One region of the Paenibacillus mobilis genome, then DNA from elsewhere that is predicted to be linked to it. Evidence: predicted binding sites of a transcription regulator. Region 1 holds the regulator's gene; each other region holds the start of a gene.
The links. Region 1 encodes LexA, which represses DNA repair genes until DNA is damaged. Its sites were predicted from a motif close to CGAACATATGTTCG; they were not measured.
Positions count from the first base shown of each region.

Region 2: a site for LexA is predicted at 4,985-4,998, ahead of addB (helicase-exonuclease AddAB subunit AddB). Genes of this name have one in related genera too.
Region 3: a site for LexA is predicted at 5,013-5,026, ahead of AC3ZPD_RS04395 (SPL family radical SAM protein). Genes of this name have one in related genera too.

Region 1 is NZ_JBZCMS010000002.1:139,527-147,124, reverse strand. It holds gene AC3ZPD_RS03820 (NAD(P)/FAD-dependent oxidoreductase) at 1-899, shown strand, start outside; gene AC3ZPD_RS03815 (YitT family protein) at 962-1,834, opposite strand; gene lexA (transcriptional repressor LexA) at 2,103-2,729, opposite strand; gene AC3ZPD_RS03805 (LysM peptidoglycan-binding domain-containing protein) at 2,952-3,335, shown strand; gene AC3ZPD_RS03800 (DUF896 domain-containing protein) at 3,478-3,654, shown strand; gene AC3ZPD_RS03795 (hypothetical protein) at 3,695-4,210, shown strand; gene AC3ZPD_RS03790 (HAD family hydrolase) at 4,246-5,049, shown strand; gene metH (methionine synthase) at 5,201-7,598, shown strand, end outside.
Region 2 is NZ_JBZCMS010000006.1:200,233-207,830, reverse strand. It holds gene addA (helicase-exonuclease AddAB subunit AddA) at 1-1,362, opposite strand, end outside; gene addB (helicase-exonuclease AddAB subunit AddB) at 1,350-4,892, opposite strand; gene AC3ZPD_RS13255 (class I SAM-dependent rRNA methyltransferase) at 5,141-6,502, opposite strand; gene AC3ZPD_RS13250 (Na/Pi cotransporter family protein) at 6,700-7,598, shown strand, end outside.
Region 3 is NZ_JBZCMS010000002.1:258,111-265,708, reverse strand. It holds gene AC3ZPD_RS04415 (spore germination protein) at 208-1,815, shown strand; gene AC3ZPD_RS04410 (Ger(x)C family spore germination protein) at 1,829-2,989, shown strand; gene AC3ZPD_RS04405 (GerAB/ArcD/ProY family transporter) at 3,000-4,106, shown strand; gene AC3ZPD_RS04400 (hypothetical protein) at 4,103-4,321, shown strand; gene AC3ZPD_RS04395 (SPL family radical SAM protein) at 5,046-6,041, shown strand; gene AC3ZPD_RS04390 (DEAD/DEAH box helicase family protein) at 6,204-6,764, shown strand; gene AC3ZPD_RS04385 (DUF2569 family protein) at 6,810-6,953, shown strand; gene AC3ZPD_RS04380 (GNAT family N-acetyltransferase) at 6,981-7,499, shown strand; gene AC3ZPD_RS04375 (hypothetical protein) at 7,521-7,598, shown strand, end outside.

The DNA of each region.
Region 1 (7,598 bases):
ATCCGGAGAAAATGATTTGGGATGTCGGCGGCGTCGGCCCCATTTTATGCGCGGATTTAACGGCTCAATTGATTAAGCAGGCGAATACGTTTGAACCGACGTTCGTTTTTAACGAGCAGGTGACCGATTTCAGCCGGCAGGAAGACGGCACGATTCTACTTACGACCGCTTCAGGCCAAAAACATTGGACCAAAACGGTGATCATGGCCATCGGCTACGGAATTCGGAAGCTGGCTAAACTGGAAATTGAAGGTGCGGACCGGTATGAAGTTAGCAATCTTCACTATACCGTGCAGGAGCTTGAAGAATTCCGCGGAAAAAACGTTCTGATTTCAGGCGGCGGGGATTCCGCTGTGGATTGGGCCAACGAATTATGCCCGATTGCTGAGCAGGTCACTGTCGTGCACCGTCGCGACGAGTTTGGCGGACATGAACGAAATGTATTAAAAATGAAGCAGTCCTCTGCCGCGATCAAAACGCCTTATGTCGTAGATAGGCTGCACAGCGGAAGCGGCGAACACATTGAACAGGTGACCATCACCCATGTGGAAACGGGGTCGACGGAGCTGCTTGATGTTGACGCAGTGATCGTCAGCCACGGGATGCGAACGGATTTCGGTCCTGTAAGGGATTGGGGCTTTAACTTGGGGCAGTGGTGGATCGATGTGAACGGAAAGCTGGAGACCAATATTCCGGGGATTTTTGCGGCAGGGGATTTCGTGAATTACGAGAGCAAGGTTCGCCTGATTGCAGGCACATTTACCGATGCGGTGTTGGCCGTGAACAGCGCCAAGCTGTACATCGATCCTAGTGCGGAGCGTGTAGCTTACGTTTCGTCCCATAACAGCCGTTTCAAAGAGAAAAACCGCGCGCTTGGTGTTGCGGTAGAAGAAGATTAAGCCAATTTTGACGGAAAAATAAATAACCCCAGGGGACCCGCTGGTTCCTTGGGGTTGTTGTTTTATTTGGAATGTCCCCGCGCAAAACGCCCGACGATTTCCGTCGATTGGACAACGTTCATAAAGGCATAGGGATCCGTGGTCACCACCGCTTTTCGTACGGCCGCAAGCTCATATCTGGTGGTCACGGTCATCAAGGTGGAGTTGCCCACCTGGCTGTAACCGCCTTGGGAATCCATGCAAGTGATGCCGTGGTGCAGCTTCCGCAATTCGGCAAGCATGCGGTCTCTTTCCTTTGTAATGATAAAGCAGGTCACTTTGATATGGCCTACGTGAATGGTATCCACGACCTTCCCTTTAACGAAAGTGGAAAGCAGAGAATAAAGCGCAAGGTCCCAGGTTTTATAGAAGCCGAGGGCAATAAAAACAAGTCCGTTCAAAACAAACAAAATGTTGCCGATAGGAAGATCGTATTTCCGCGTAATAATTGAACCTACAATGTCGAATCCGCCGGTGGAGCCTCCCACCCTTAAGGAAAATCCGATGCCGATCGCCGAGATAATCCCGCCGGCTACCGCGCCAAGCGTAGGGTCATGAGTCACGCCCACTACGGGGATCACGGCCATAAACCAGGTCGTCGCTACAACGGAAATCAGGCTTAAAACGATATAACGCCGGCCAACGGCTTTCCAGCCCCATATAATCAAGGGAAGATTTAGCACGAAATAAACGATGGAAATGTTCCAGCCCGTTAAATAGCCGATAATCGATGCAAGACCCGAAATGCCTCCTGATAACAGCTGATGCGGAATCAAAAAGAGGTTCAGGCCGGCAGCGACAAGAAAAGCAGAGAAGATAATGATGGCTATCTCTTGTGCGGGTCTAAGCGTTGCGGATTTTTTCTTAATGAATTCGGAAGACTGCTGCAGGTTCAATTTGTTTCAATCCTTTATAAAGTTTTTAAAAGAATCGAGCGATAAAAATAAATTATCGATTCAATTATCTTTTTTATCAATATAGCATACAATAAAAAAAATCACTATCCATGATCGTGTGTGTGCGGCCGATCTAAAACCCGGCTTAACGAGGTTTCCATGGGAATATCAAATGTAAAAAGGCAGCTATCCTTTCAAAGGGAAAGGAGCTGCCTTTATATTATTTACCAGTAAATGAACTTCATACGAAAAAATAAATGGCGAGCCTTTAATGGAAATCCCGGAACAGTCCGATCACTTTGCCCAAAATGGTTACGTGTTTCAAACGAAGCGGTTCAAAGGCTGGATTCTCAGGCTGCAAACGGATGTGGTCTCTTTCTTTATAAAAAGTTTTGACCGTAGCTTCGTCCTCTTCCGTCATAGCCACCACGATATCGCCGTTTTCAGCGGTTTGCTGCTGACGGACGATCACATAGTCTCCGTTGTGAATTCCGGCTTCGATCATGCTTTCGCCGACAACGGCAAGCATAAATACTTCCTTATCTCCGACATAATGGTTGGGAAGCGGGAAATAATCCTCGATATTCTCGGTTGCGGTGATCGGAACGCCGGCCGTAACTTTGCCCACAACCGGAATTCTTGCCACAGTATGGGCAAACATATTGGAATTCTCCGACTCTTCCTGGCCCAGCAGTTCAATCGCCCGCGGTTTTGTCGGGTCTCTGCGAATCAGACCTTTCTTCTCCAAACGGTCCAGATGACCATGTACTGTCGAACTGGAGGCCAGTCCCACAGCTTCGCCAATTTCCCGAACAGAAGGAGGATAACCTTTCATTCGAACTTCACTGCGTATAAATTCCAAGATCGCCTGCTGGCGGCTGGAAACCTTCGACATTTGTTATCAACCCCATCTTAGTAACGTTTGGAAAAATTATAACATAGAACCTCCGTTCGCACAAACAGGAGTTCTAACCTTTTTCTATAGAAGGCTGCAAATTAGGAAATAGGGCGGCGAAACGCAGGGGAACAATTGTTCTAAAAAACTATTGAACAAAACAAACGTTCGTGTTATATTGATTTCAGACAAAACAGAACAAACGTTTGGGAGTGATTTTAAATGTTAAAGTACAGTACTTATAAAAGTATCCATACAACCCCGTCGCCAGTGATGTCCACAGCTTCGGTGCGATTCTTACATAAATCCCCAATGTCTTCCGGTACCCGCAAACCTTTTATCCGCACCTTCGTAGTGATAGCCGTGCTGCTTCTTTCTTTTACCGGTTTTATCAGCGCTTTTGCGGCTTCGGTTTCCCCGGGAGAGGAGCCGGTGTATGAATCCGTTGTGGTGATGCAGGGAGATACGTTGTGGAATATCGCGTTGGCTCATAAACCATCCGGCATGGATACCCGTAAATATGTCGGTTTGTTATCCTCATTAAACCATTTGCATGACAGCGGCATTCAAGCCGGAGATATTTTAAATCTTCCTAATATAGATTGATTATAGATTGAATATGGATTGAAATTTTTTCGAACCTTTCTTCCTTAAGAATGGCAGAGCTTGCAGGGGGCTTACAGCGCCTTGACAAGCTCTTTTTGACGTGTCAAAGTAAATAGTAATGCCTTTAATGAAGGAGGACTTTATGGACATCGATAGCCTGGTACAGCGGATCAACGAATTGGCCCGCAAACACAAAGCGGAAGGATTAACGGAAGCAGAAAAGCTCGAACGCGCAGAGCTGCGTGAAATATATCTTGGCAATATCCGCAAAAACTTCCGTCAACAGCTTGAATCCATTGAGATTGTTGACGAAAAATAGCCGGCTCTCCGGCAACCATGTCTAGGGAGGATGCAAGGGAATGTCAAGATCGTTTGAACGGAAAGTAGAGAAAAACCGTCAGAAATTCAACATTAATCAGCAGAAGAAAGGGGTTAAACCCGGCGGAACTTTAGGCAGCAAAGGCGAAGGCGTAACGTTCAGAGGGCGTAACGTGCTTCTGCCGCTGCTGTTTGTTGTGCTTGGCGCTATGTATGCGGTTATGGGTTTTATTGGCGGGACCGAAAACATAAATACGCTTTACATTATTACGGTAGCTTTGTATTTTGTGCTGGGTATTGTGATTTTCTTAAGAAAACCTTATCTGCGGATCTACAAAAACAAGCTGTTTACTTCCAAATTTAATCGGGACCGCAGTCTGGATGCAGGTTCGATCGCCAAAATCAAATGGAGCGGCAAAACGATCACGATCGTAGCCAAAACGAAAGAGCCGAACTGGACGTTTTCAGGCAGCCGCAATTTTTATGACACCGAACAAGTCGGTGCGGCTTTGCAGGAATTTGCGGCTACTCATGGGGTAGAGTTCGAGAAAAAATAAGCTGGACATTAGACGGAAACCGGGGGGAACGGGGAATGGCTGAAGTGAAAGCAGTTTGTTTTGACCTTGATGATACGCTGCTATGGGATGAACGCAGCGTAGAGGAAACGTTTAAAGAGGTTTGCCGGAAAGCGGAGGAAATCACCGGAGTAGATGCTGCAAGACTGGAGGAAGCGGTGCGCAGGGAAGCCAGAGCGCTTTATGAATCCTACGAAACCTTTCCTTTCACCAAGCTGATTGGGATTAATCCGTTTGAAGGTTTGTGGGCGAAATTTGACGGCGGAGATCAGCCTGAATTCCGCAAACTTCAGGAGCTGGTTCCGGCTTACCGGAAAAATTCCTGGTACAATGCACTCCGGGCCTGCGGTGTGGATAATGCTGAATTGGCCGCAGAGCTTGGCGAAATGTTTGCCTCGGAACGGCGAACCAGGCCTTATACTTATGAAGAAACGTTTCTGGTCTTAAACGAACTGAAAGGCAAGGTAAAACTGCTTTTGCTCACCAACGGCTGCCCTTCCCTCCAGCAGGAAAAACTCGATGGCGTGCCTGAACTGGTTCCTTATTTTGATGAAGTAATCATTTCCGGAAGCTTCGGTCGGGGGAAACCGGACGTTGCGATTTTTGAACATGCTTTGAAGCTGCTTGGCACGTCGCCTGAGGAAACGGTCATGGTGGGCGACAAGCTTACGACTGATATCAAAGGGGCGCTTGCGGCCGGTATTCCTTCCGTTTGGATCAACCGCGACGGAAAAACAAGAACCGACGAAATCGTGCCGGACTATGAAATCCGTCATCTTTCCGAGCTGTTGGAGCTGGTAAACGGCAAACCTTCTATTTAATAAACCTGAATAAATGATAGCCGTCTTGGGTCTTTGCCGACTGCAGGCGGCTTTTGTATTTTTAATGAACGGGATAAACATGGAATTTTCTTTCCTTACAAAGGGGCTTCTGCTAAACTAAAGATTAATGTCTGAAAGGAGGTTATTGGAATTGAATAAACCCAGTCTTGATGCGCGATTAAAAGAGAAAATATTAATTCTTGACGGTGCCATGGGAACCATGATCCAGCAGGAAAACCTGACTCCGGAAGATTTCGGAGGCGAGCAGCTTGACGGCTGCAACGAAATGCTGGTACTGACTAGACCTGACGTCATCACCCGGATTCATGAACAATACCTCGAAGCGGGAGCGGATCTCATAGAGACCAATACGTTCGGCGCGACTTCTGTCGTATTGGCCGAATATGATATACCGGAGAAAGCCAGGGAAATCAATCTGGCAGCGGCAAAGCTGGCCGTTGAAGCGGCTGAGAAATACAGTACGGGGCAGCAGCCCCGTTATGTGGCGGGTGCGCTTGGACCTACCACTAAAACGCTTTCCGTCACCGGAGGCGTAACCTTCGGCGAGCTGGTGGAAAGCTATGAAGAACAAGCCGTAGCACTGATCGAAGCGGGCGTCGACGCTCTGCTGCTGGAGACTTCGCAAGACACGCTGAACGTCAAGGCCGGAAGCATCGGCATTAGACAAGCTTTTTCAAAGACGGGAACCAAGCTGCCGATCATGATTTCCGGAACGATCGAGCCGATGGGCACGACGCTTGCCGGACAAAACATCGAATCGTTTTACGTCTCACTGGAGCACCTGCAGCCGATTTCCGTAGGTTTGAACTGTGCGACAGGACCGGAATTTATGAGGGATCATATCCGCACGCTGGCCGAAATGTCCAAAACAGCGGTCAGCTGTTACCCGAATGCAGGTCTGCCGGATGAAAACGGCCATTACCACGAATCCCCGAGCTCTTTGGCCCGAAAAATCGGCGCTTTTGCCGAGCAGGGCTGGCTGAATATTGCGGGGGGCTGCTGCGGCACGACTCCGGCCCACATTAAAGCTCTTTCGGAGGAGCTTGCCGCCTATGAGCCGCGTCCGGTTGCCGGTCAACATCCGCCGGCGGTTTCAGGCATCGAGCCCGTGTACATTGAAGCGGACAACCGGCCCTACATGGTCGGAGAAAGAACGAATGTTCTGGGTTCACGGAAATTCAAACGCCTGATTGTGGAAGGCAAATACGAGGAAGCTTCGGAGGTGGCCCGGGCCCAGGTCAAAAACGGCGCTCAGGTGATCGACGTTTGCGTGCAGGACCCGGACCGGGATGAAACGGTGGATATGCGTGAATTTCTGGAGCTGGTGGTCAAAAAGGTGAAGGTTCCGCTCATGATCGATACCACGGATGCGGAGGTCATCGATTTGGCACTCCAATACTGCCAGGGCAAATCAATTATTAACTCCATTAACCTTGAGGACGGCGAGGAGAAATTCGAACGGGTAACCCCGCTCATTCATAAGTATGGGGCTGCCGTAGTCGTGGGCACGATTGACGAACGGGGACAAGCCATTACGCGGGAGGACAAGCTGGAGGTTGCCAAACGCTCCCACGATCTGCTGGTGAATAAATACGGCCTAAAGGCTGAGGATCTTATTTTTGATCCTTTGGTATTCCCGGTGGGCACCGGGGATGAGCAGTACATCGGCTCGGCCAAGGAAACGGTGGAAGGCATCCGTCTGATCAAGCAGGCGCTGCCGGAGTGCCATACGATTTTGGGCATCAGCAACGTTTCGTTTGGTTTGCCTGAGGCGGGGCGGGAAGTGCTGAACTCCGTTTTCCTGTATGAATGCACCAAAGCCGGCCTGGATTACGCGATCGTAAATACGGAGAAAGTGGAGCGTTATGCCTCCATCCCGGAAGAAGAACGCCGATTGGCTGAAGAGCTGATTTATAATACGAACGATGAAACGCTGGCTGCGTTTGTCGCCGCTTTCCGGAACAAGAAGGTAGAGAAGAAAGAAAAGGTCATGAACCTGCCGCTGGAAGAGCGGCTGGCTTCTTATATCGTAGAGGGGACCAAGGAAGGCCTGCTTCCGGATCTGGATGAAGCGCTTGGCCGCTATACCGCCTTGCAGATTATCAACGGTCCTCTTATGAAAGGCATGGAAGAGGTTGGCCGGTTGTTTAACAACAATGAGCTGATCGTGGCCGAGGTCCTGCAGAGCGCGGAAGTAATGAAGGCTTCAGTAGCTTACCTGGAGAACTTCATGGAGAAAAACGAATCCTCGGTGAAAGGCAAAATTTTGCTGGCTACCGTAAAAGGGGACGTTCATGACATTGGCAAAAACCTGGTGGAAATCATCTTGGCCAACAACGGTTACCAAATCGTAAATTTGGGTATAAAAGTACCACCGGAGAGCATTATCGAAGCTTACCGCAAGGAAAAAGTCGATGTGATCGGCTTATCCGGCCTGCTCGTCAAGTCGGCGCAGCAAATGGTCACTACGGCCCAGGATTTGCGGAATGCCGGTATTGATGTTCCCATTATGGTTGGCGGTGCGGCTT
Region 2 (7,598 bases), on a different contig from region 1:
CTCGGCCAGCCGGAAGCGGTAAATGCTCTGCTTGACGTCGCCGACCATAAACCGGTTGCCCGTATCGGGCCTGGAAATCAGCTGTACGATGGTCTCCTGGACGGTGTTTGTGTCCTGGTATTCGTCCAGAAGAACTTCCTCATATTGGGCCTGATATTCCAAAGCAGCGTCGGAAGGCAAAATACGGAGCGGCGTTGCGTCCGGGTGCAGCAGGATACGCAGGCAATAATGCTCCAAGTCGGAAAAATCCAGCCAGCCGCGTTCCTTCTTCGCTTCCGCGTAACGTTCTCCGAATTCAATAACAAGCTCGGCAAGCCCGGACATAAGCGGGGCCGTGTCGTGAAGCTCGGCGACAAAGTCCTCCGCCGGTCTTCCGAACAGCTGCTGCCGGAGCTCGTTCAGCGATTTTTTCGCTTCCTCCCGCAGCGCTTTTACCCTTTCCTGAACGGCCGGGTCGGTCTGATCCTTCTTCACCGGTTTCAGTTTCCCGAAATTTGCGGCCTGAAATACCGGATGCAGGTCTTTCCAGGAGCCGTTCAATACCGCGTTCTTCAGTTCAAGCACCATGTTCAGGTCTTCCTCAAGCGAGACGGCGTACGGAGCCGGACCCGACGGCGACAAGGCCAGCGCCTTGCCTTGGGACAGCAGGTTGAGGATCCCTTCCAGCGACAGCAGCGTATCCTGGGTAATGCTTTGGATCCAGGTGCTGTTCTCCAGGGAATCTACCGTCGCATTTGCAAAGGAAGCGGCCATGCCGCGAAGCCAGAAATCGGGCCAAGGATGGCTGCAGGAGAAATCATACAGCCGCTGCACAAGCCGGAACGCACCTTCGTCGCTCCGCTCGCCGCTGAACCATTCCACCAGGCTGAAGAAAGCCTGGCCGTCTTCGGCGCCGTATTTTTCCTCGAACAATTCCTCCAGCGTCTCCTGTCTGAGCAGCTGTGCTTCATGCTCCGAGGCGAGCCGGAAACCCGGGTCGAGCGGAATCATCGTGTAATACCGCTGGATCACTTCCATACAGAAGGAGTGCAGCGTGGTGATCGAAGCCCGGCCCAGCATCGCCAGCTGCCGCTCCAGCTGTTCGTTAGGCTCGCCTTGCTCCAGCAGGCCTTCCAGCGCCTCGCGGATGCGATGGCGCATTTCCGTCGCCGCCGCTTTGGTGAAGGTGGCTACCATCAGCCGTTCAATATCGACCGGATGCTCCGGGTCGGTGAGCTTGCGGATAATCCGTTCCACCAGCACGGCGGTTTTGCCGGAACCCGCGGCTGCCGCAACCAGGATATTGCCGCCGGACAGCGCAATCGCGTTCCATTGGTCATCGCTCCAGTAACTTCCAGCCGGTTTTGGAATTACAGGCTCCATGGCGATTCCTCCTCTAACGTGCTCCAAATCCGGTCTTTGCCCGGTTTGGCCAATAATTTATAACGGCTTTCGTCCGAAGGTTCGATTTGGCAGACCGACTTGAAGGCACAAAACGTGCAGGCGGTCTCCTGTCCCAACCGGTAAGGCTCGATGGATACATCCCCTTCGGTAATTCGGGTGCCGATGCCGCGAATCGTCCGTCGTACGGATGACAAAAGAACATTCCACTGTTCCGGTGTCGTAACCGCGGCGCTGCTGTAAAACCCGCCGTCCGCCTTAACGGCAACGGGCAGGATGTCCGAATGGCCTTTCTCCAGCTTGTTGTCCATCATCAAAGCAATATCGCGGTCCGCCGTCACCAGGCCTCTCAGCTTAAAACGCTTAAGCATTTCCTGACGTGCCTGTTCAGGCGACATGCCGTTGCTGCTTTGCAGCAGCGGATTATGGACGTGAAAATAAAGCGTTCCGGCCGGTTTGGCCGGACTGCCAAGCCATTCCTCGGCCGAAGACAAAACGACGTCCAGATAGGTCAGCATTTGCAAAGCCAGCCCGTAATAAACTTCATGCAGCTTCAGGTCGGTCTGGCTGGATTTATAGTCGATCACCCGCAGCAAAATCCCCTGCTCGTTTTCCGCCATATCCACCCGGTCCACGCGTCCGACGATCTCCATGACGCAGCCATTCTCCAGTTCAAAGGTCAGCGGAGGCAGCTCTTTGCCTGGGCCGAAGTCCAGCTCGAGCCCAACCGGCTCGAAGCTGCCGCGTTTGGCCTGCTCGCCAAGGATCAGCGAAGCCCGGCCGACGATATTTTTCAGCTTGCGAGTAATAAAGCCATACCGTTTGGAGCTAAGCAAAATTTCCCCTTGCAGCTGGGGTACCAGCTTGTCCACGACCGCTTCCGCCTCCCGCACGCATTCTTCGGGCGTCAGGCTGGACCAGCTGCGGTTGCTGTCCTTGAACGAAAGGGCCATCGCGCTGAGCGCGGCATGAAACAGCTGCCCGATGTCCGGTGCTTTCAGCCGGTACAGCTGGCGCTCCTTCAGTTTCAAACCATGCGATGCAAAATGGGAGAACGGGCACGCCGCAAATCTCTCCATCCGCGATACGCTTGTGCGCAGCCGAGTGCCGTACAGCCTGCGGCTCGTCTCTTCCGTAAGCGTCCGCGTGCCGTTGCGGTAATCGAGCGACTGCAGCAAATAATCCAGCTTATGATAAAAATCCTTACTCCGGCCGAACCAGGCGATAGCCCCGTGCCAGACCGGGGACAATTCGGCTCCTGCCCGCCACTGCCGCAGCTGTCCGACCAGCGCCGACAATGCCGGCTCCGGACCGGCTACATACTCCAGCTGCACGTTCTCAGGCAGCGCAGCCGGAGGTACAGGAGAGACAAGTTTTTCCTCCAGGGAAGGGAATTTCAGCTTCAGGTCACGGATAACCTCGGAAGGCAGCAAAGCTTTACCCTCTTCATCTGCAGCAGGATAAGAGATCCATAGGGATGACTCCGCAGAAGATAAAATTTGGTAGATCATAAAACGCTCATCCAGCAGCTTTCTTGCCGTCCCCGGCTCCAGCACCAAACCGGTTTCGGCCAATCTGCTCCGTTCCTGATCCGTCAAAATGCCCTCCTCCTGATAAAGGGCAGGCATGACGCCTTCGTTTACGCCCAGCACAAAAACATGTTTGGCGTGAACCGAACGGGTCCGGTCCGCACTGCCGACCAGTACCTGGTCCAAAGACGGCGGAACAAGCCCCAGCTTAAGATTGCGCAGGCCGGTGTCAAGCACTCCGGCAAACAAGCGGGCGTCCAGGCGTTCTTCCCCCATCATTTCAACAATTTGGTCCAGCAGATCCAAAACGGCTCCCCAGACGGACCGATGCTCCATCGCCCGCTGCGGCTCGCCGGCAGCAGCCGCTTCCTCCGCCAGGCAGTCCAGCCGTTCGGCAGCCGAAACCTGCTCCAGCAGCCCAAATACGGCTTCGCACATCTCTCTGGCCGTCTTGCTCCGCTTCATTCGTTTCTCGAACAGGGACAGCGGTTCGACTACCGCGTCCTTTGCCCGCAGAATCTGGTTCAGCTCCTCGTCGCCGCCTCTTTGGCTGGAGGTTTCCGGCGAATCTGCCGCTCCTCCGGTTTCCCCCGGCTCCAAAGAGAGATTCGGTTTCCCTCTCCAGGCTTTTTCACGGTTCCAGCGCGCGCCTTCGATGCCCGCAGCCATGACGTAGTTCTCCAGCACGTCCATGTCTTCGCGCGTCAGGCTGCCGTCCAGGGGCAGCAGAAAATCCGTTTTGACGCAGCGGAAAACATCTTCGATCTTCCAGAAACGTTTAACCACGTCCAGCGCTCCCCGCACCAGTTCGATCAGCGGATGGGCGGCCATGCTTTTGCGCCGGTCCATAAATACCGGAACTTCATAATCACCGCAGATCGGCTCGATCAAATCCGCATAGTCCTCCAAATTGCGGACGTATAAAGCCATATCCCGCCATCGGACCTGCTCTTCCCGGGCCAGTCTGACCATTTCGCGGACGGCCGCCTCCACTTCGGAACGTTTGCCCGGGGCCGACCGGAGCCGCAGGCTTTGCTGCAGATCCTCCGGTTCGTCCTGTTCGCGGACCCGCTTCCTTGTGCCGTAGATTGATTCAAGCAGGCTCAGCGTTTCGCTGTTCTTAAATCGCGGGTAAGGCCGCTCGTCCATAATTTTATCCGGCCATACCGCCATCCCCGCCGATTCGGCCAAAGCCCGCAGCTTCATATACGTAACAGCCGAGGTGTAAAACAGATTCAGTTCGTTCGGCGGACGCGAAGCGTCATACGGCCGGTCTAACGTCAGCGCCACGTTTACGCGCACAGCCGCCTCCATCAGCCTGCCAAGCGCTTCTTGTTCCATAGGCGTAAACGAATGGAAGCCGTCCACCCATATTTCCGAGCCCTGCAAATAAGCGGAACTCAAAGCGCCTTCGGCCAGCTTCCGGACATGGTCCTCCGCATCGATATACAAGCCGGAAAGCTCTTTCTCGAACTCTCCGAACAGCAGCTGCAAATCATGCAGCTTGTTCCTGAGCAGCGGCGAATCGCCCCCGGAAGATTCCAAAAGCCGAAAATGCTGCCCCAGGGAAGCGGCGTCCGCCCCGTATTTTTTGGTTTCCGTATAAAGGCTGTTCAGCTTGTCGATCAAACCAAGCGCCCCGCCGGCGCTGCCATACAGCTTTAAATCATCCTGTAGCCCGCGCATAATGCGGTACAGCAGCATCTTTTTCCCTTCATCGCTGATCGGGATCAGCGCCGAGCCCCCCGTCTCCTGCATGATCCGGTAAGCCAGACGTTTGAAGCCCAGCACCTGGACGCGGACCGTTCCCTTTAATCCCGGAAAAGAAGCGATGGCGCGCTCCAGCTGAAAGGTCGCCTGCTCGGGAACCAGAATGATGATAGGCGGACCCATAGGGTCCTCCTGCAGCCGTTCACGGATTTGATCCAGCATATATCGGCTTTTGCCGCTGCCGGCCCGGCCGATAATCAGTTGAAGTGACACTTAGGCATCCTCCCTTATATAAAAAGGCTCCCCTAAAAGAGCCGATCGTTTCCCGTATCGATAGATTCTAGTATACCATAACCAGCGGGATCGGAACATGTGTTTGCAACAGCCCTGAGGATTGGAAAAAGAAAAAGCAGGCCGGTGCTGCACCGGGCCTGCTTGGCTGCGTATAAAAGCTTAGGGCCGCAAAGCGGCTCCAAAGCCGGATTCTTTTTGCTGCAAACCACACCTTTAGGCGAGGGTCCTCAGGCTTTGCTGCGCACCTCAAAAATGGCAAATTTCAAATAGTGGCCTTCGTCCACGCCCAAAATTTGCGGATGGTCCTTGCCGGCCGCGCGCCATTCCACCAGCCGCAATATTTTTCCCGCATCCTCCGCGGCATCGGCAATCGTGCTCAGGAACAGGTCGGGACGCATATGGTAGGAGCAGCTGGCCGTCACCAGGTAACCGCCTTCGTTGACCAGCTTCATGCCGTGCAGATTGATGTCCTTGTACCCTCTGCAGGCGCCGGGCACTGCTTTCTTCGTTTTGGCGAAAGCCGGCGGATCCAGAATGACCACATCCCATGTCCGGCCAGTGCCTGACGTCAGGGGCACCGAGGTATCGGCTTTCCCTTCCGCTCTGGCCTTGCGGTCCTCCTGCCCTTTGACCTGGCTGCGCAGGTAATCAAAAGCATCGGCCACCACAAACTCGACCCGTTCCTCGAACCCGTTCAGCTTGACGTTTTCGCGGGCGCTTTCGATGGCATGCTCGGAGATGTCGAGACAGGTGACCTTTTTGGCTCCGTATTTGCAAGCATGCAGCGTAAAGCTGCCGGTGTGCGAGAAACACTCCAGCACCGTTGCTCCGTCCCAATAAGGGAACGTCACTTCTTTGCCGCTTTTGTTCACGGGAACCGTGCGGGTTCCTTCTTCCGGGTTTTCCAGCTCCTGTAGACGGATGCCGCTTTTCTCGCCCCAGCCCAGCATAAGGGGGGCGATGGACGCGCGGTTTTCCCGCTGGTCAAAGAAATAACCGGTCTTTTGGCCTTCCATGATGTCCACGGAGATCAATAGACCGTTTTCCGTTACGGTCACGTGACGCGGGCAGTCTCCGTATAAAGCCCCTTTCACCTGCTCCAGCCCTTCGATCTCACGGACGCCGACATCGCTGCGCTCATAGATGCCTTTGGGCTGCAAAACCCGCACCAAAGCCTCCACGATCTGCTCCCGGTGTTTGTCCATGCCGAGCGTCAACAGCTGCACGACCAGCACGTCGCCGAACCGGTCCACAATCAGCCCGGGAAGAAAGTCCGCTTCCCCGTACACCAGGCGGTATGCGTTCTCCTTAACGAAACGTTCGCGGTGTCGAAGGCAGTCCGCAAACCGTTCGGCAAAAAAAGCCGTATCCATATCCTGTAAAGGTTTATAGGACAAGATCCTCACCGTAATCTGGGAAGCCGGGTTGTAATATCCCGTCGCCAGGTATCGCCCCTGATGATTGACCACCTCTACCAGGTCGCCGGGCGAAACCTCGCCGTCCACCCGTTCTATTTCGCTTTTATATACCCAGGGATGTCCCTGTTCCAGCCTTTTTTTGCGGCTGCGCTGCAAAACTACTGCTGCCATTTGAATGTCCACTCCTAATTTCTGCAAGTTATATACGAATTATCAATTACTCCTGATCTTCGAGATAGCAGCGGTAATCTTCCCGCGTTCTCTCTCCGCTCTACCATTCCGGATGGCATGACTGGTCCTTTGCATGCATAAACATAACCTCAGCAAAGGCTTGTTCCAAATTTTTTCCCAGGAAAGGAGGCCGATCGGTGTTCCGCGAAATCGCAGTTCCGCTGATCTTCGGACTGGCCCTCTTTATTTTCGGCATGAAAATGATGGAGCTGGCTCTGCAGGCCTGGGCCGGACCGGTACTGACGAAGCTGCTGAACAAAGTTTCCGCCACCCCTCTTACAGGGATGCTGTTCAGCACGGCAATCACCGCCCTGCTGCAAAGCAGCACTGCCGTTACCGTAATGACGATCGGCCTCGTCAATGCCGGTCTGCTGACCTATGGCCGCACGCTCGGCATCATTCTCGGAGGAAATATCGGCACCTGCCTGACCACCGAGCTCATTGCTCTGCATATTTCCGCTATCGGGCCTCCGCTGCTTCTGCTTTCCTTGTGCGTCTGGTTCGCAGCGGTTGTCTTATTCGAGAAACTTCCCTACCGGCTGCAAAAATATGCTTCCCTGCTGCAGTCCGTCCAGCACGCTGCGCTTGCCGCCGCAGGCTTTAGCATCGTGCTGGTCGCTATCGCCTGGATGCAAAACACCGGAGGAGCCCTCCAGGCTTACGGATTGATCGATTGGTTTACCCGGCGGGCGGAAAGCAGCCTGTTATGGGGCGTAGCTGCCGGAGCCGTTCTGGCTGCTGCGGTTCACAGCAGCGCAGCCGTCATCGGACTCGCGATGGGCCTGGCCGCGGCGGGAACCCTTCCCGTCCCGCTCGGCATCGCCGTAGTTCTCGGCTCCAACGTGGGAACCTGCGTAACGGCGGTTATCGCCTCCATCGGCGGAACCCGGTCGGGCAGGTTCGTAGCCTGGTCCCATATTGTGCTGAATGTCGGCGGCTGCCTGCTGTTTCTCCCGTTCATCAGGGAATTAGAAACGGTATCCTCCTGGATGTCTTCCGACGCTTCCGGCGTGATCGCCCACAGCCAAACCTTGTT
Region 3 (7,598 bases), 120 kb from region 1:
TTATTATACAAGCTATTTGGCGAACAAGCAAGAAAAATAAGCGATTTCTTCAGAAATATGCAACCGGAAAGCGAACATAGTGGTGAAAGTTGAAGGAAAATGTACGGTTTTGTTGGCGGCAAAAGGAAGCAGGAGAAAAAACGGAATAGGATTGGGCGGGCTGGGGATGATAAGAGGGATATTTTCCTAAATCAGGAGGAAATGGGTATGCTCCGTTACTTATATAAAAAGCTGCGTTTCGGGCATGTGCTGTTGAAGCATATTCAAGAGCAGCAGGTCGCAGCCAAGGAATCTCCCTCGTCTTTTTCACACGAGCTCAACCGGAACCTAATGACGCTCAGAAAAATAATGGGCACAAGCGACGACATCGTGATCCGCCAGATTACGCTGGGGAACCAGGGGCAAATAAAAGCCGCGCTTATCTTTGTAGACGGGCTTACCGACGTAACCATGGTCAATGACAGCATCATCAGACCTTTAATGTATGACGCCAAGTCGAGCGAAGGGTTTGCGCAGGGAAGCAGCATGGACATGATCCGCAGCGCCATGCTTTCGGTTGGCAATGTGGAGCAGACTTTCTCGGTCGGGGAAGCCGTAGACCATTGTTTGTCCGGAGATACGCTGTTTTTGATAGACGGTTCTCCCGAGGCGCTGATCATCTGCGCGCGCGGCTGGGAGACGCGGGGGGTAGAGGAAGCAAAAACCGAATCGGTCGTTCGCGGCCCGCGCGAAGGTTTTTCGGAAACGCTGAGAACCAATACGGCCCTGCTGCGCCGGATCGTCAAAAGTCCGGATTTGACGCTGGAAACGTTAAAAATCGGCCGGAGAACGCGGACGAATGTCAGCATCGCTTATCTGAAAAATCTCGTGAATCCGCAGTTGGTCGACGAGGTGCGGGGGCGGCTGCTCAAAATCGACACGGACGCGATTCTGGAATCCGGTTATGTCGAGCAATTTATCGAAGACTCGCCCCTTTCCATTTTTTCCACCATCGGCAACAGCGAGAAGCCGGATACCGTTGCGGCAAAAATACTGGAGGGCCGCGTGGCTATTCTGGTAGACGGAACCCCTTTTGTGCTGACGGTCCCCTTATTGTTTATCGAAAACTTCCAAGTATCCGAAGATTATTACTCACGGCCTTATTTTACGACCTTTGTAAGGATGCTGAGGTTTATCTCGTTTATGATCAGCATTTTGGCGCCTTCCGTTTACGTAGCCTTAACGACTTTTCATCAGGAGCTGATCCCGACGGATCTTTTGCTCACGATGACGGCCGCTCATGAAGGAGTTCCTTTTTCCTCCTTTGCGGAAGCAGGGCTGATGATCGTAACCTTTGAAATTCTCCGTGAGGCCGGGGTCAGGCTGCCGAGGCCGGTTGGCCAGGCCGTCAGTATCGTCGGGGCGCTGGTGATCGGGGAATCGGCCGTGTCCGCGGGCCTGATCGGCGCGCCGATGGTCGTGGTGGTGGCGGTAACCGCCGTATCCAGCTTTGTCGTGCCCGCTCAAACCGACTCTGGCGCGATTTTGAGGCTCATCATGCTGGTGCTGGCCGGTTTTGCCGGCGGCTTCGGCATTGCCATCGGCCTGCTGGGCATGCTGATCCATCTGGTTACTTTAAGATCGTTTGGCGCGCCGTACCTTTCTCCGCTGGCCCCCTTAAGTCCGGGAGGCCTGAAGGATGTGCTGATCAGAGTGCCTCTCTGGCTGATGGTCACCCGTCCCAAAGTCCTCACCTGGGAGGATTCGCAGCGTCAGGACGTCGTGATGCCGGCGCCTCCGGCAAACCCTTCCGAACCCCCTACTAAAGAAACCTGACGAGGTGAAGTTTGTGAGAAGCCGGCTTTTAAAATTTGTTGTATGCATCTTGTTGCTGCTGGGCCTGCCCGGCTGCTGGAACCGTCATGAGCTGGATACGCTGGCGATCATTATGGGAGTGGGCGTCGACAAACCCGAGAAAGCCGGCGAGGTGCAATTGACGGCCCAAATTATCAAGGCGGAGACGCTTAAGGATCCGGAAAGCGGTACGGGAACCACGGGGGAAAAAGCCTACTGGAATACGCAGAGCCAAGGCAGAACCGTGTTTGAAGCGGTCCGCGGGTTTACGCACGAGTCCAGCCGGAAGCTTTTTTTTCAGCATAATCAGGTTTTGATCTTCAGCCGTGACATCGCCAAGCAGGGCGTACAGAAATATATCGATTTTTTTGTGCGCGACCACGAAAACCGGCTTAATGTGTGGACCCTGGTCGCCCGGGATAAAGCCAGCGAAATTTTTGAGATCGAACCGGAGCTGGAACCGACGCCGTCGCAAAACATCGCATCGCTTGTCAGCGACCAGGGGGCGACATCCCAGTCCAGCATGGTGAACCTGAAGGATTTTTTAGCCCGCTTGATGAGCAAATCCACGGCGCCGATCGCCCCTTTGATCGAGGTGAATGAAGATAACGGGGAGAAGACGCTGTCTATCTCGGGAACCGCGTTCTTTAAAAAAGACAAGCTGGCCGGGGAATTGAACAAAACCGAAACCCGGGGACTTTTATGGGCGATCGACGAGGTGAAAAGCGGGATCCTCGTGGTCAAATGCCCGAACGGCGACGGAAAGGTCAGCATGGAAATTACGGGCTCCAAAACCAAAATGATTCCGAAGATCAAAGGACAGCAAATCCAAATGCTGATAAAAATCAAGGAACAGGGCAATTTGAGCGATCAATCCTGCATGGATAATTTGACTCTGCCTCAGGCTATTGCGTCTTTGCAAAAGGAAGAGGCGGCGGCTATCCGAAAGGAAGTCATGGCTGCCTGGGAAAAAGCAAAACGGTATCAAGCGGATCTATTCGGCTTTGGAGAGCAGCTGCACCGGCATTACCCGAAACAGTGGAAGCAGCTTAAAAAAAATTGGGATCAGGAGCTTCCGAAAGTTACGGTAGAGGTGCAGGTGGAGGCCAAGCTGCATTTGTCAGGCAAAATCAATAAACCCGCCAATTCGGAATAGGAGCGGTTGGATGAAAATCGAAAGAGGTCAAATTTCAAGCTCACAGCTGACATATTTGAATATCGGATTCATACAGGGGGCGCATTTGCTGCTGGCTTTTTCGGCGGCGATCACCAAACATGATACCTGGCTGACCGTTTTGGCGGCCATGGCGATCAGTTTGCCTTTTGTCCTGATTTATGTCTCTCTGGCGCAGCGTTTTCCGGGTAAAAATCTGATGGAAATGCACGATGCGATTTACGGTCCTTTTCTGGGAAAAGCGATTTCCGTGTTGTATGTAGCTTTTTTCCTGCTGCTGGCCTCCCTGAATCTGCGAACCGTCTATAACTTCTTCGGTACCTACATCATGCCGGAAACGCCGATGGCGGTTTTCCTGATTATGTTCATGTTTATATGTGCCTGGGCGGTAAGAAACGGGATCGAGACCATCGCCCGCAGCAGCTTCATTTTGATTGCTGTGGCGGCGGTGCTGATTTTGTCCGGTTTTATGCTGCTATTCAGCGAGATGGATTTTTCCAATTTCCTGCCCGTTTTTGAACTGCCTTTGTCCAAATTCATACAGGGAACGCATATCGTGGCCACGCTTCCTTTTACGCAAACCGTCGTATTTCTGATGGTGATGCCGTACATGAACAAAATCAAGCAGGCCAAAAAGGCCATGCTGCTGGGATTTTTTATAGGCGGCCTGCAGCTGCTGATCATAGTTGTGCAGGACACGGCCGTTTTGGGGGTGGTGGGCTCCATCATGGTTTCGCCTTCCTTTGAATCCACGCGGCTGATCAACATCGCGGATATTCTGACCCGGCTGGACGTGCTGGTAGCGATCGTGCTGCTGGTCACTTTGTTTCTGCGGGTAAGCTTATATTATTACGCAACGGTATTAGGGCTTGCCCAGCTGTTGAAGCTGCGCTCTTACGTGCCGCTCGTGACCCCAATAGGCATTATTACGATCAGCCTTTCCGTTTTGCTTTATCCTTCCAGCATGGAGCATGCCTTTGACGGGGCGACGATTTATCCGTTTTACAGCTTTCCGTTCCAGTTCCTGCTTCCGTTTCTGACCTGGCTGATCGCTGTCCTTAGAAGATTTCCCAAGCAGCAGGGAGGTGATCGGGCATGATCATTATGTTGTTAGTGGTCTTCGCTGGAATCGTGATTTATGAAGTACCCAGTCTTTTAAGAGGAACGTATTGGAAGGAGCTGGCCGCCTTTTTTTCTTTTCTGCTGATCGGGTTTGTGATGAGCCTGCTGCAAGTTTTGGGGATCCTCAAGCCCGGACTCATGAAAGGGGTGGATTATTTGTTCAAGGAGATTCTCCATATTTATTATAAATAAGCTTTATTCCTTCAAGGAAGAGCGCTTTTTTTGGCTAAAATGAGCAAAATACCACTATCATATCCGAATATGTCGAAAAAGAGAGAATGGCCTAATTTCCTAAAGATAGGCTGCCGAACTAGTTCAAAGCCTTGATTAAAACGTATACTATCTTGTATTTGAAATATGGGAGGTAATGGAGAAATGAGGAGAAAGTGGAAAGATCACTGCATTGACAAGGACCCTATCAGAAAATGCTATGTTAAGAAATTCGTTGTCAAAAAGTATATCACGGTCCGTTACGATCCGGTTATTGAAAAAACTTGTAAAAAGAAAATTTTCGTAGGCTGCAAAAAGGTTCCCTGCCACCATGTGCCCAAACACTGCAAGCACTCCAAGCATTGCAGAGTTCACAAGCACTATCATCATTCCTATTAAGGAAGTAAAAGCAGGAGATTCGTAACCGACGAGCGCTAAGCCCAATCGTTATCATCGTGATCTGCCGGGCCAGCAGGGAGACGGAATCTCTGTTCGGACTAACCGGACAGCCGGGCAGGGATTCCAATCCGGAGCAGTCATCTCTATCGGATTATAGGGGGTTTGCAAGAGACCGTGGGCTCCGTGCCGACGGTTCTTGGAACGTCATTCGAGTCCCCTTCCATAAATTTTCATGCTGCCGAAACGGATAAAAGCGGATTGTTGTGTTATAATAGGAACAAATGTTCCTATTTGGAGGGCGGAAATCATGGCTAAAACGTACGAGACGATTTTTGCGAAACAGACGTTGACCAAAGTTAAAGAAGAACGAATGCCCTTTGAATGGTCCATTAATCCGTACAGAGGCTGCGCACACGGCTGCAGCTTTTGTTATGCCCGCGGTTTTCAGGGGTTTATTGATAGACAAGCCAATGACGAATTCCAGAACCATATTATGCTGAAAATAAACGCAGCTGAAGCGCTGGAAGCGCAGCTGTCCAAGCTTGCCGTCCGGTACGCTCACGATTTGGAGGCGGTTCGCCGTCATATCGGACGTGTGGCGATCGGAACGGTCACCGATCCTTACCAGCCGGTCGAGGGCAAAACCCGGATTACCCGCGAATGCCTGAAGGTGCTGGCTAAATACCGGATTCGTACGTCGATCACGACACGTTCCCCGCTTGTGCTGCGGGATCTTGATCTGCTGCAGGCGATGGACGATATTTTGGTCAATATCAGCATGGGTTCGCTGGACGCAAAGCTGATCCGCTTGCTGGAGCCCGGGGCTCCTTTGCCTTTCAAACGGCTTGAGGCGCTGGAAGCGTTAAGCGGAAGCGGTATAAGGACGGGCGTATTTATTGCACCGATCCTGCCTTTGCTGACGGATGACAAGGAGGGGCTGGAGGCCATCTTTGCAGCAGCCCGAAAGGGCGGAGCAGATTTTGTGATGACTTCGCTGCTGAGGTTATCTCCCGATGTCAAGGGCTGGTATTACAAGACGTTACGCGAACATTTTCCGGAGAAGCTGCAGGTTTACAGGGATTTATATCAAGGAGGGGCCTACACGGACGAAAGTTACCGCGAACGCATCCGGCGGATAACCGACGAGCTGCAGCTGAAATATGCTTTAACGGAAGATGAAACCTCTATGCCTAAGAGGGAGAAGTCAACTGCCGATGGCGGCGGAGCCTTATTGTCCAAAGCAATGGCCCTGGAGGAAATTGCCGGAGAGCTGCCCGTGGAGCAGCTGTCGTTTGGTTTCTAGCGGGGATTCAGCAACTATTAAAATCTAAAGAAAAAAAGATCCGGATGACAGAATTGAATCTGCCCGGATCTTTTTTTGGATCAGGACAACAAGAAAGCACAAATGGTATAATCAGGAAAGTTATATTTGGTTTAAAAATACAAATTAGGGAGGAGGAACCGAATGCATTTCGTGATTCTTTTTGGGCCGCAAGCGGTAGGAAAAATGACGGTAGGGCAAAGTTTGGCAGCCAAAACCGATTTCAAGCTGTTTCACAATCATATGTCGATTGAATTTGTGACGCCATTTTTTGAATATGGAACGCCTTCCGGTAATCGGTTGGTGAGCTTGATCAGGCAGGGGATTTTTGAGGAAGTTTCGCAAAGCGGTATGGATGGCTTTATCTTCACGTACGTTTGGGCATTTGACCTGCAGCAAGACTGGGAGTTTGTCGAAGGAATCACGAATTTGTTTGAGTCCAGAGGCTGGACGGTTTATTGGGTGGAACTTGAGGCGGAGCTCGAAGAACGGATCTACCGCAACAAAACGCCAAACCGGCTTGAGCATAAGCCAACCAAACGTCAAATAGAGAAATCGGAAGCCAATTTGATCAGAACTCATGAGAAATACCGACTGAACTCTTTGCCGGGAGAAATAACGAGGGACAATTATCTGAGAATCAATAATACGAAGCTTGGCCCGGACGAAGCAGCGGAAATGATTAGAGGGCGATTTCAATTTTAATTTAAGGAACAAGGAAGGTGAAGGTATGAAATCCAATTCAACTAAATCCGACCTTCTGGAGCAGCCTCTGTCCTTGGGGATGAAAATGCTAATACCTTGGGAGGTATAGTCCGCAGCGCCGTGACATGCGCGATTTGGATTCCTTATTTCATCAGGTCGCAAAGAGTGAGAAATACGTTTGTGAAATAAAGTTTCTAAGCGGAGAGAGTCAAACGAATGAACAATAAACCTGAACCGGAAAATCTAGTTCTCAGACCTATCACTATAGACGATTTGGATGCCGTTATGGCCTGGAGCCAAGACGAGCTTTTTTGTTCGGCTAACGGATGGGAGCCCGACAGAACAACGGACGAGATGAAGGAGTGGTGGAGCCGCTGTGTAAGCGGTCAGACGGAGTACTTTTTGCGGATGGGAATTGAATACGAAGGCAAGCTGATCGGCTATGCGGATTTGGCTTTTATTCAGGGGAATTCGGCTGAACTGGGCGTTGCGATTGGGGATTCTTCATTGTGGGGGAATGGCATTGGAACCCGGGCAGCCCAGCACCTGATGGCGTATGCTTCGCGTGAGCTGGGGCTTAGTCTTTTCCTGGCAGAAGCGGAGGAAACCAACCTGAGATCCAGAAGCATGCTGGAGAAAATCGGGTTCAGGGAAGTTGGCAGGGGGACAAAGTCAAACGGTTCGGGAGACGAACAGACGATGATCTGCTATCAGTTTATTTTTGCCCCTTGCTAAAGATTAGAGGCAGGTGACTTTGTGACAAAGATTCTGATTATCGGAATTGTGGTCAGCGGCAAAACTACCTTGGTGAAACAGTTATCCAAACAATTGGAC